One region of the Cyclobacterium xiamenense genome, then DNA from elsewhere that is predicted to be linked to it. Evidence: riboswitches for the same ligand, from Rfam matches in the RefSeq annotation. Region 1 holds a riboswitch; the other holds the start of a gene.
The links. A riboswitch is a leader RNA that binds a small molecule or an ion and turns the genes downstream of it on or off. The one in region 1 is predicted to bind S-adenosylmethionine.

Region 1 (5,382 bases):
AATGTAATTGCTCGTATTCAATCAGAAAGGCATCGTGTCCGTAGGCGGATTTGATTTCCCGATAGGTACCCTTGGCTACGTAGCGGGCGATATACCGGGATTCGTCGCAGGTAAACAAGACGTCGGTATCGACACCGATTGAAAGCACCCGGCAGTGGATACGGGCGAGGGCATTGGGGGTACCGCCCCTGCCTCTTCCCAAATCGTGACTATCCATGGCCTTGGAAAGAATCCAGTAAGACAGCGCATTGAAGCGATTGGCAAGCTTTTGCCCCTGGTAACGCAGGTAACTACTTATTTTAAAGTTGTCTGTTTTTTCTTCCGTCTCACTTTGGCTTTGGACAAAGGTTTGCGGGTGCCGGTAACTGAGCATGCCAATCGCCCGAGCTGTTTCCAGGCCCTTTTTTCCAGCGTCTGGATGTTCTTTTCCCCAGGTTTCATCGGATTCGATGGCCATGCGTTGCGTCTCATTAAAACCGATAATCCAGGGAGATGCTTTCGCATTGGACGCGATGATAATGGCATTTTGTAAGCGATTTTGCAGGGAATAGGCCCATTCCAAAGCCACTTGACCACCCAAAGAACCTCCAATCACCGTATTTATTTTTTCCAGGCCGAGATGCAGCCGCAGCCGGTCCAGGGACGCAGCAATGTCTCGGGTGGTCAGGTTTGGGAAATCGTAATAATACGGCTTTCCGGTATCCGGACGGCTACTCAATGGCTGCGTGGATCCATAACAAGATCCGAGATAGTTTGCGCAAATGATGAAATAATTGGCAGGGTCGTAAAACTTGTCTTCTCCTACCAGGCCCGACCACCATTCCTGTGGGTTGGCGTCTCCGGTCAATGCATGCATGATCCAGATCACGTTGTCTTTTTCGGCATTGAGCTGTCCCTGTGTGGTATAACTCAATTGAAACTCAGGCAATATTTCTCCAGACTCCAAGGGGAGTGCTTCCTTGCAATAAAAAATATCTCGGGTCATTTCAATGGTCAAATGCGGCGATTGAAGGTTCATTTGATGAAATTATAGTTTGTCAAAAGCTGCGCTGAGGTCTGCTTTTAGGTCTTCCACATGTTCGATTCCACAAGAAATCCGCAACAGGGTAGGCGTAACACCCGCAGCCAGCTGTTCCTCCTCGGAAAGTTGTTGATGGGTGGTAGCGGAAGGTTGGATTATCAGCGTTTTTGCATCTCCTACGTTCGCCAGGTGGGAGATCAATTCGAGGTTATTGATAAACTCCGATGCTCCTTCTTTTTCACCTTTCAGCTCGAAACTCAACACCCCGCCATAGCCATTGGGGAGGTATTTTTTTGCCTGCTCGTGATAGGCGCTGGAAGCCAATCCGGGATAATTTACCTTTTTCACTTTTGGATGTTGCTCCAGCCATTCTGCCAGGGCCAGTGCATTGTCGACGGTTCGCTGCACCCGTAGAGAAAGCGTTTCCAAGCCTTGCAACAACAAAAAGGAATTAAACGGACTTAGGGCCGGACCGAAATCCCGAAGGCCTTCCACCCGTGCACGGATAGCAAAGGCCACGTTGGGTAGGCCCAGCGGATTATTATCGCCAAAGGTTTCCCAGAAATTAAGCCCGTGATAGCCTTCCGAAGGTTCGGAGAATTGAGGAAATTTACCATTTCCCCAGTTGTAATTGCCACCGTCGACGATGATTCCCCCAATTGAGGTACCGTGCCCGCCTATCCATTTTGTGGCGGAAGAGGTCACAATAGTCGCCCCGTGTTTGATGGGCTGGCAAAGATAGCCGCCCGCACCGAAGGTATTGTCTACCACCAATGGGATATCGTATTTTTTCGCAAGTGAGGCCACGGCTTCAAAATCAGGCACATTGAATTCCGGATTGCCGATGGTTTCTACGTAAATCGCCTTTGTCTTGTCGTTGATTTTTGCTTCCAGATCGGCTGCCTTATCGGATGCAGCAAATCGGGCCTCAATGCCAATTCGTTTGAAGGAAACCTTAAACTGGTTGTACGTTCCGCCATACAGGAAGGGAGACGTGACAAAATTATCCCCAACCGTCAGGAAGTTGTTGAGGGCCAAAAACTGGGCTGCCTGTCCGGAAGCCGTCGCGACCGCTGCCACTCCACCTTCCAATGCAGCCACTCTTTTTTCAAAAACATCCGTGGTCGGATTCATGATCCGGGTGTAGATGTTGCCAAATTCTTTCAGGGCAAATAAATTGGCTCCGTGCTCGGCCGAATTAAACACGTAGGAAGTGGTTTGATAAATGGGAACCGCCCGTGAGTTGGTGGTTGGGTCAGCTTCCTGTCCTGCGTGAATTTGTAATGTTTCGAATCGGTACGTTTTTGACATGATTGTTGTGTTTTAGGTCTATGTTTTTATGAAAATGATAGGATGAATACGCATGAATTGGCACTTAGAAACGCATGCAAACCCGCTCCGTGCCCTGATAGCACGCGTGGAGGAGTTTTTTGATACGTTTGGTGGAAATTTTATCCTTTATGTTTACCGGAAATGGCCTCATTTTGTAGAATTTATATTCCCAGATGGAACCATTCACACCTGGCAGGAATTGGCACCTTGGATTTTCCAGGTTGCCAGAGGGTCTACGAGCCTGTCTCTTACCTCTTCTCTATAAATCCTTTTCACTTTTAAAAAGTTAAAGGATGGAGCAAAATAAGCCCAGAAAGGAGTATTTTCCAATTTATTTGGTGAATTTTTTTCTTTTTTTGAAACAATATCGCAGAAAATCAGTGAGATAATCGGATGAGGCACACACGAGCAATTGGTCTATTTCTACTGGTCGGATTCGTTGTTTTTCCGGACGCCCGGGGGCAAAGGCTCACGAGATTCGCCATGGAAGGACAAACAAGTTGGATTCTCCCGCACTCGGAAGAGTTGGTTCCTATATCCCAAAGCCATCCGCAGGGAATCCGCTTGTCCTACGAAAAACTATCCCTGGAGAAATCCACCTGGGAGAATTGCAATTGTTTTTACCTCTGGGGAGGGGAGTTGGGCTATACAAATTTCAATAATCCGACTGTATTGGGAGATGCGTTTTTCTTTTCTGGTTTTTTTGAACCGGTACTCTGGCGCCGTGCCGACTGGCAGTTACGCCTAAAAGCTACCCTGGGCATGACCTACCTGACGAAGGTTTACGATGTAAATAGCAATCCGAAAAACACCTTTTTTAGTAGTCCGCTTAGCTTTTTGCTTGCAGTAGCTCCGAAAGTATCCTATCAGGTGTCCGAAAACTGGGAGGTTTTCCTATCCGGACACTACAACCATATTTCCAATGGAGGGCAAAGACAGCCCAATCGAGGCATGAATTTTCCGGGCTTTGGTTTAGGGGTCGGGTATTGGTTAGAACAACCTGTCTTCCCTGCGCATAAAAAACCCGTGCTAAGACACCGCCTTTCTTTTCTTTTGGAAAGCTTTGGCACCTTTAGGGACAATCCCGCCGACACTGGTAGGGTACCCGCACTCGGAATTTCTATGGATCTAATCCATACCCTAACGCGTATCAATCAGCTGGGGCTGGGGACCGAACTTTCCTGGGATCAGTCGCTTTCTTCCCGTGCAGAAACCCAGGGTTTTGTTCCGGCTGCCTTTCTTTCGCACCATTGGGTTTTCGGACGGGTAGATTTCAGCCAGCGGATGGGCCTGTACTTGACCGACCCAGCGTTCATCGGCCAAAATCACCGCTTCTTTCAACGTTATGCATTGAGCTACTGGTTTCCAACGGGATTTGTTTTTGGGGTAGATCTGAAGGCCCACGGCCATGTGGCGGAAAACATCGGCTTGCGTTTGGGTTGGCTGTTTTAGCTACAAAAGCTACCAAACAAAAGGTATTCTTGCCGTAAACGTTTTTGAAATTTGATGCAAATTGGATCTTTACTACCTTTCCTTCGTTAGGTGTAAGGGATTTGATAAAAAATCCCATTAATTTTATTTATTCGTTTTAATACACGGTTACTTTCATGAAAATACATTCGATGATTTCTTTTTGGATGCTACTGACAGGAATCTGTCTTGGCTTCCAGCTTATTAGCTTCGGTGAAACGACTTTTCCTAGCGAAAAGGATAGCCTTGAGGCGCCGACAAATTGGTTTTTATTGGATCCGATCGAGGACGGGTTTCTAGGGACGGGAGCTGAAAAAGCCCACGAAAAGTTTTTAGCCGGAAAGCGTGCAAAACGTACCGTGGTAGTGGCGGTTATCGATTCGGGAGTGGATATTGTACACGAGGATCTGAAGGATAAGATTTGGGAAAATCCCGGGGAAATTCCGGGAAATGGCATTGATGACGATGGAAACGGATACATCGATGATGTCCATGGATGGAATTTTATTGGGGGTGCCGATGGCAGCCATGTGGAAGAGGATTCACACGAGTTGACCAGGGAATACAACCGATTGAAAGCCAAATTCGGCGAGATGGCAGTGGAGGATGTGAAAAAAAGAGACCGCGAGGAATTTGCCTACTGGCAGCGGGTCAACGAAAATTTTGAAGAAAGCAAAAAAGAAGCCGAGATGAATTATAATATGTACGGCAATATGCTAAATGGCTTCACAAACATGGCGAGGCTGGTGAAGGAGGAATTCGGGTTGGACGACTTCACGCTCAAAGATCTAAGCGAAATGGAGTCCGAAAAGGAGGAAATCAGCAATGCCTTGGAAATGCTTTCGCAGTTATTTTCGATGATTAATATGCCGGATCCTAGTGTCAATGAGATTTTAGAAGTGCTGGACGGAGCCGTAGAGCATTTTGAAGTGCAGGCCAATTATGCCTACAATACCGATTTTGATCCCCGCGATATTGTCGGAGACGACCCGGAGGATTACAAAGAGAAATATTACGGTAACAACGACCCTACCGGTCCGGATGCTACGCATGGCACCCATGTAGCCGGAATTATAGCGGCCAAACGTGGCAACGATCTGGGAATAGACGGCATTGCAGAGCACGTGCTGATCATGCCGGTCCGTGCAGTTCCCAATGGTGACGAACGGGATAAAGACATTGCAAACGCCATTCGGTATGCCGTGGACAACGGCGCTCATATTATCAATTTGAGTTTTGGAAAATCCTATTCCCCGGGAAAAAAATACGTGGACAAGGCCGTAAAATACGCCCGAAGAAAGGGCGTTCTCTTGATCCATGCGGCCGGGAATAGTTCCAAAGAAATCAATCCCGACAACAACTTCCCCAACCGTTGGTATGGACGAAGGGGTTCCTCTGATGCCTGGCTGGAAGTAGGTGCGTCCGCTGCGATTGATTCGGATAATTTGGCCGCCGATTTCTCTAATTTTAGTAACGAGGGAGTGGATCTATTTGCCCCGGGAGTGGATATTTACTCTACTGTTCCCGGCTCGGAATACGAAACCAACAGCGGTACCAGT
Region 2 (5,382 bases), on a different contig from region 1:
CGGCTGCGACGTTTACCATCTCGTCCAGAGAAGGGGTAATCAGCCCACTTAGTCCAATGATATCCACTTTTTGAGCGACTGCCTCGTCGATAATTTTTTCGGTTTCCACCATCACGCCCAGGTCAATGATCTTGTAGCTGTTGCATGCCAGCACGACTCCCACGATATTTTTGCCGATATCGTGCACGTCTCCTTTTACCGTGGCGAGCAGAATCCGGTTAATGTTATCGGTTTCCGGCTCGCCCTCTTTGGCTTCTTCCGGCAGGGGCATGAACGGCTCCAGGTAGGCCACTGCCTTTTTCATCACCCGGGCACTTTTTACCACCTGGGGCAAAAACATCTTTCCTTCCCCGAAAAGGTCTCCTACCACATTCATCCCGTCCATCAGCGGACCTTCGATTACCTTGAGCGGATCCTGTAGGTCCAGACGGGCTTCTTCGGTATCTTCCACAATGTGATCCAATATCCCTTTTACCAAGGCATGTTGGATGCGTTTTTGCACAGGCTGACTTCTCCATGCCTCGTCTGTCTTACTTTTTTTTCCCTGGGATTTCACCGTCTCCGCAAAGTCAAGCAACCGTTCGGTAGCATCTTCCCGGCGATTCCAAATCACGTCTTCCACGTGTTGCAGCAGGTCTTTTGGAATGTCGTCGTATATTTCCAGCAGGGAGGGATTCACGATGCCCATGTCCATTCCGTTTTTAATGGCATGGTACAGAAATACCGCATGCATGGCCTCCCGTACGGGGTTGTTTCCCCGGAAGGAAAAGGAAACGTTACTCACTCCTCCACTGACTTTTGCTCCCGGAAGATGGTCTTTGATCCATCGGGTGGCCCGGAAAAAATCAATGGCGTTGTTTTTGTGTTCGTCCATTCCGGTTGCCACCGGAAATATATTCGGATCAAAAATGATGTCCTGGGGGTTGAATTTAACGGTTTGGGTAAGTAGGTTGTAGCTACGCTCGCAAATCTGAATCCTTCGTTCGTAGCTATCGGCCTGGCCTTTTTCATCAAATGCCATCACGACCACAGCTGCACCAAACTTCTTGATGGTCCGGGCCTGTTGGATAAACTCCTCCTCTCCATTTTTCAAACTGATGGAATTGACGATACCTTTTCCCTGAATGCATTTGAGGCCGGCCAGAATGATCTTCCACTTGGAGCTATCGACCATCACGGGTATGCGGCTAATTTCGGGTTCGGAGGCGATCAGGTTCAGGAATTTCACCATGGCCGCTTCCCCGTCCAGCATGGCTTCGTCCATGCATACATCCAGAATCTGCGCTCCTCCCCGTACCTGATCCAGGGCAACTTCCAGGGCTTCGTCGTACTTCCCGTTTAAAATCAGCCTGGCAAATTTCTTGGAACCGGTCACATTGGTCCTTTCCCCAATATTTACAAAATTGATGGTGGGGCCAAAAACCAAGGGTTCCAAACCGGAAAGTTTCAATGTGGGTATTTTCGTAAAATCGTTCATGGGGTTATTTTTCTTGGGTAGCTACCTTCAGTGGTCTTGGCGAAAATTTAGAGGCAGTATTGGAAATGGCGGCAATGTGTTCCGGTGTGGTGCCGCAGCAGCCACCCAGAATATTGATCCAGCCTTCCTTAAGAAAATCCGTCAATTGATCGTTCATTTCACCGGGCCCTTGATCGTATTTTCCAAACTCGTTGGGAAGTCCGGCATTGGGATAGACGCTTACGTAATAGGGTGCATTTTCGGCCAAAACCTTCAGGTAAGGGCGCAACTCTTTGGCTCCCAGCGCACAATTTAGCCCGATACTTAGCAGGGGCACATGGGAGAGTGAAATCAAAAAGGCTTCGGTAGTCTGGCCGGAAAGGGTCCTGCCCGAGGCATCCGTGATGGTTCCGGATACCATGATGGGAATTCCGCCATCCTGCGGATCCAGGGGAATCCCTCTTTTTTCGTATACCTCTTGTATTGCGAAGAGGGCTGCTTTGGCATTTAGGGTGTCGAAGATGGTTTCGATCAACAGCATATCAACGCCTCCATCCAGCAATCCTTCCACCTGCTCGCTGTAGGCTTCCACCAGTTGGTCAAAATTAATTGCCCGGTAGCCTGGGTCGTTTACATCGGGCGAAAGGGAAGCCGTACGGTTGGTAGGACCGATGGCACCCGCTACAAATCGGGGCTTTTTTGGATTTTTTGCGGTACAGGCATCGGCCACCTCGCGCGCCAGTCGGGCCGATTCCGCATTGAGTTGGTAAGCCAGGTCGGCAAGGCCGTAGTCTTCCTGGGCAATGGATGTGCTGCTAAAGGTATTTGTTTCGACAATATCCGCACCCGCATCAAAATAGGCTTGATGGATCTCTTTGATGATTTCCGGCCGGGTGAGTGAGAGCAGGTCGTTGTTTCCCTTCAGGGACTTCTTCACTCCATAGAGAGCCTCGTTTCTAAAATCGTCTTCCTGCAGGGCATACCGCTGTATCATGGTACCCATGGCCCCATCCAAAATCAATATTCTTTTTTTCAGCTGCTGAAGCAATACTTCGGTTCTGTTTGGCATGTTGTCGTAATTTTATAAAAAACTTATACGAGCATGAACCGGGCTAAAACTAGAATGGAATCTCTACCTTTTTCGGCTCATCTTTATCCGGCATGTCCGGAACGGGAATTAGCACCTTGTCACATCAGGTTGCTAAGACATCATAGGGCCCTACCCTCCGTCTTTCTCGATAAGCAATGCCAAAAGTAACAGGATTTAAGGAAAAAAAACCCCTTTTTTCCAAAAAACTTTGAATCAAAATAAGAGACCTGAGCGGATAAACGGTAGTCCGGCTAGGGACGCAGGCCGAAACCCAGTTGCACGTAGGGACCCGACATGTAGTTTGCCATGGTTAGCTCCCCCAAACGATACCTGCTTAGGGGAACTTCGTATCCGACATGGGCGGAATACACCAGGCGAAAGGTGTTGTTAAATACCGGAAGGGCGTATGAAACCGCCACTTCTGATTTACTCATGAGCCCACTGCTTCGCAGGTAGCCGTCAAAATCCGGTTCTTCAAACAAAAGGGGGAAATCGGGTTTGGCGGTGTGCTCCAGGCTGTAGCGCAAGTTGCCGTAGCCCAAACCCAGCGTTGCGCCGAGTTCCAGGTTTCGCCGCTTAAACAATTGGTACCCGTAGTTCCCATAAACCCGCACACTATTCAGGGTGTGGCGATGGGTGGGCCCTGCCTCTCCACTAGTACCCAGATTAAACACGTCCACTCCGTACATGCGGCTTCTGTTCTCACCCATGATTTTAATACCCAAATTATACGGCGCCTGTTCCAGGGGATTCCATCCGTTTTCCACGAAATAGGAATTTAAGCGATCCGGACTCCGGAAATTTCTTCCGTAAAAAAAATGCACCCCGATCCCTGCATCGGGGAAAAAGAGATTTTGATCCGGCATGGAGAGCGCGGCTCCGAGGCGAAGGAAGGCCCCACTTTGCAGGTTGTCAAAGGTAATGCCGTTGAGATTCCAGGCGCCTGCAAACGGGGAAAAAGAATACCCAAACTTGCCCATTAATCCCATGTTTTCCTCCAGGCCTGGCAAGGGAATATCGTACCCAAACTGGAAGCCAATCTCTGTGAGGAACCCGCCTAAATTTCCACTGCCCCGTTGGATATCGTGCTTCCGTATCAGAAAGCCCTGTGCGGGTTGCTCCAGAAAGGCATTCAGGTCATCCACCCGGCGTTCGTCCCGGAGCATTTGAAAGTTGAGGTAACCCGATCCCAGGGACATGTAGTGAATCAACTGAAACCTTCCCTCTTGTGTCAGTGAATAGCCCACATTCAGGTAAAACCGGGTGGTGCGGTGGTCCGTGCGGTACTCCCGAAAATAGGAATTGGATCCATTGTTTTGCAGGAGCTCAAAACCCAGGATAAAGTCCGTGAGTCGGTATTGGTAGCCAATTCCGATGGTTCGGTAACCCCCTCTGAGTGGGGTAATGCCTTTTTCTGCAAGCATCTCATTAAAGTCCCGGATGGTAGATCCCGAACTGCCTACCAGAAAATACAGCGTGGAACGCTCCGTCAGATTACCCTGAGCGCGAAGACTTCCAAACACGAAAAAGTAGCAAAGCAAAGCACCTATTATTCCTCTCATAGCACGGATGAAAGATGCAAAGGTAGGATTTTACAGGATGAAAAACCATACCATCCAACCATTAAGGCGAAGGGCGATTAGAGGTATTTAATAATTTTCCCGTAAAGGTTTTCCGGGGTGAAGGGTTTGGAAATATAATCGTCCATGCCCGAAGCCTCCAGCTGATCCTTTACTTCCAGTAATGAGGATGCTGTCAGCGCTATAATCGGGACATTTCTTTTAGACAGCAAGTCCAGTTTACGAATGATTTTTGCCACCTCGAAGCCGTCCATTTCCGGCATTTGCAAATCCAGCAGGACCATGTCGAAATCGGTTTTGAAAAAATGATCCAAGGCAATTTTTCCGTTGGCCGCAAAACAAATTTCCCCCACTCCCCACTTGGACAGGTACTTTTTTAATAGAATTTGATTGACCTGGTTGTCTTCTGCTACCAGAATTTTTTTATGCTCCAGCTTTCTGTCGGAGTCTACTTCATCCTTTGCCTTCAATTGTGTACCTGCGTCCTGGATTTCAAATGCAACGTCAAACCAGAACGTGGAGCCTTCTCCCAGTTTGGATTCGAGGCGGATTTGTGTACCGAAGAGTTTGGTAAGCTTTTTGACAATAGCCAGTCCCAGGCCAGTACCCCCGTATTTTCGAGTCGTGTCGGTACTCGCCTGCGTAAAGGCATCAAAAATGGTTTTGACTTTGTTTTTGGCAATGCCAATACCCGTATCTTTGACCGTAAAGCGGATGGTTACCCAATTATCCTGCTGCTTGATTCGGTCCAGGCTGATTTTGATATAACCCCTGTCCGTAAATTTGATGGCATTGCTGATCAGGTTATTGAGTATCTGCGCAATTCGCACCGGATCGCCGATGAGGAGTTCGGGCAGGTCAAAATCCGGCTCGTAGATAATTTCCAGGGATTTATCCCGGATTTGATAGGAATAGGAATGGATGATTCGATTGATCAGGTTTTTTGGTTCGAAGGGTACTTTTTCCAGAATCAATTTTCCCGAATCAATCTTGTTAAAATCCAGAATATCGTTGATCAATCCCAGAAGGTTTTCCGCGGAAAACTGCAAGGTTCGCAGGTTTTCCAATTGGTCTTCCCTGGGGTTGTCTTCCAGTAGGAGGTGGGAAAGACCGATTACCGCATTCATCGGCGTACGGATTTCATGGCTCATCACCGACAAAAATTGGCTTTTTGCATTCAGCGCGGCCTCTGCTTTTTCCTTGGCTTTGTACAGCTCCTTTTGGGTTTCTTTGAGTTTGGTGATGTCTCTGGCGAT

Region 2: another riboswitch for S-adenosylmethionine. It lies ahead of BMW71_RS20970 (homocysteine S-methyltransferase family protein); the one in region 1 lies ahead of BMW71_RS02500 (O-acetylhomoserine aminocarboxypropyltransferase/cysteine synthase family protein).

What each region holds. Positions count from the first base shown of each region.
Region 1 is NZ_FNZH01000001.1:699,783-705,164, forward strand. Features, by position in the region: gene BMW71_RS02495 (homoserine O-acetyltransferase family protein) at 1-1,018, opposite strand, end outside; gene BMW71_RS02500 (O-acetylhomoserine aminocarboxypropyltransferase/cysteine synthase family protein) at 1,028-2,332, opposite strand; SAM riboswitch class I at 2,512-2,621, opposite strand; gene BMW71_RS02505 (acyloxyacyl hydrolase) at 2,837-3,805, shown strand; gene BMW71_RS02510 (S8 family peptidase) at 3,961-5,382, shown strand, end outside.
Region 2 is NZ_FNZH01000010.1:126,004-131,385, forward strand. Features, by position in the region: gene metH (methionine synthase) at 1-1,477, opposite strand, end outside; gene BMW71_RS20970 (homocysteine S-methyltransferase family protein) at 1,482-2,525, opposite strand; SAM riboswitch class I at 2,600-2,701, opposite strand; gene BMW71_RS20975 (hypothetical protein) at 2,798-4,108, opposite strand; gene BMW71_RS20980 (PAS domain S-box protein) at 4,186-5,382, opposite strand, start outside.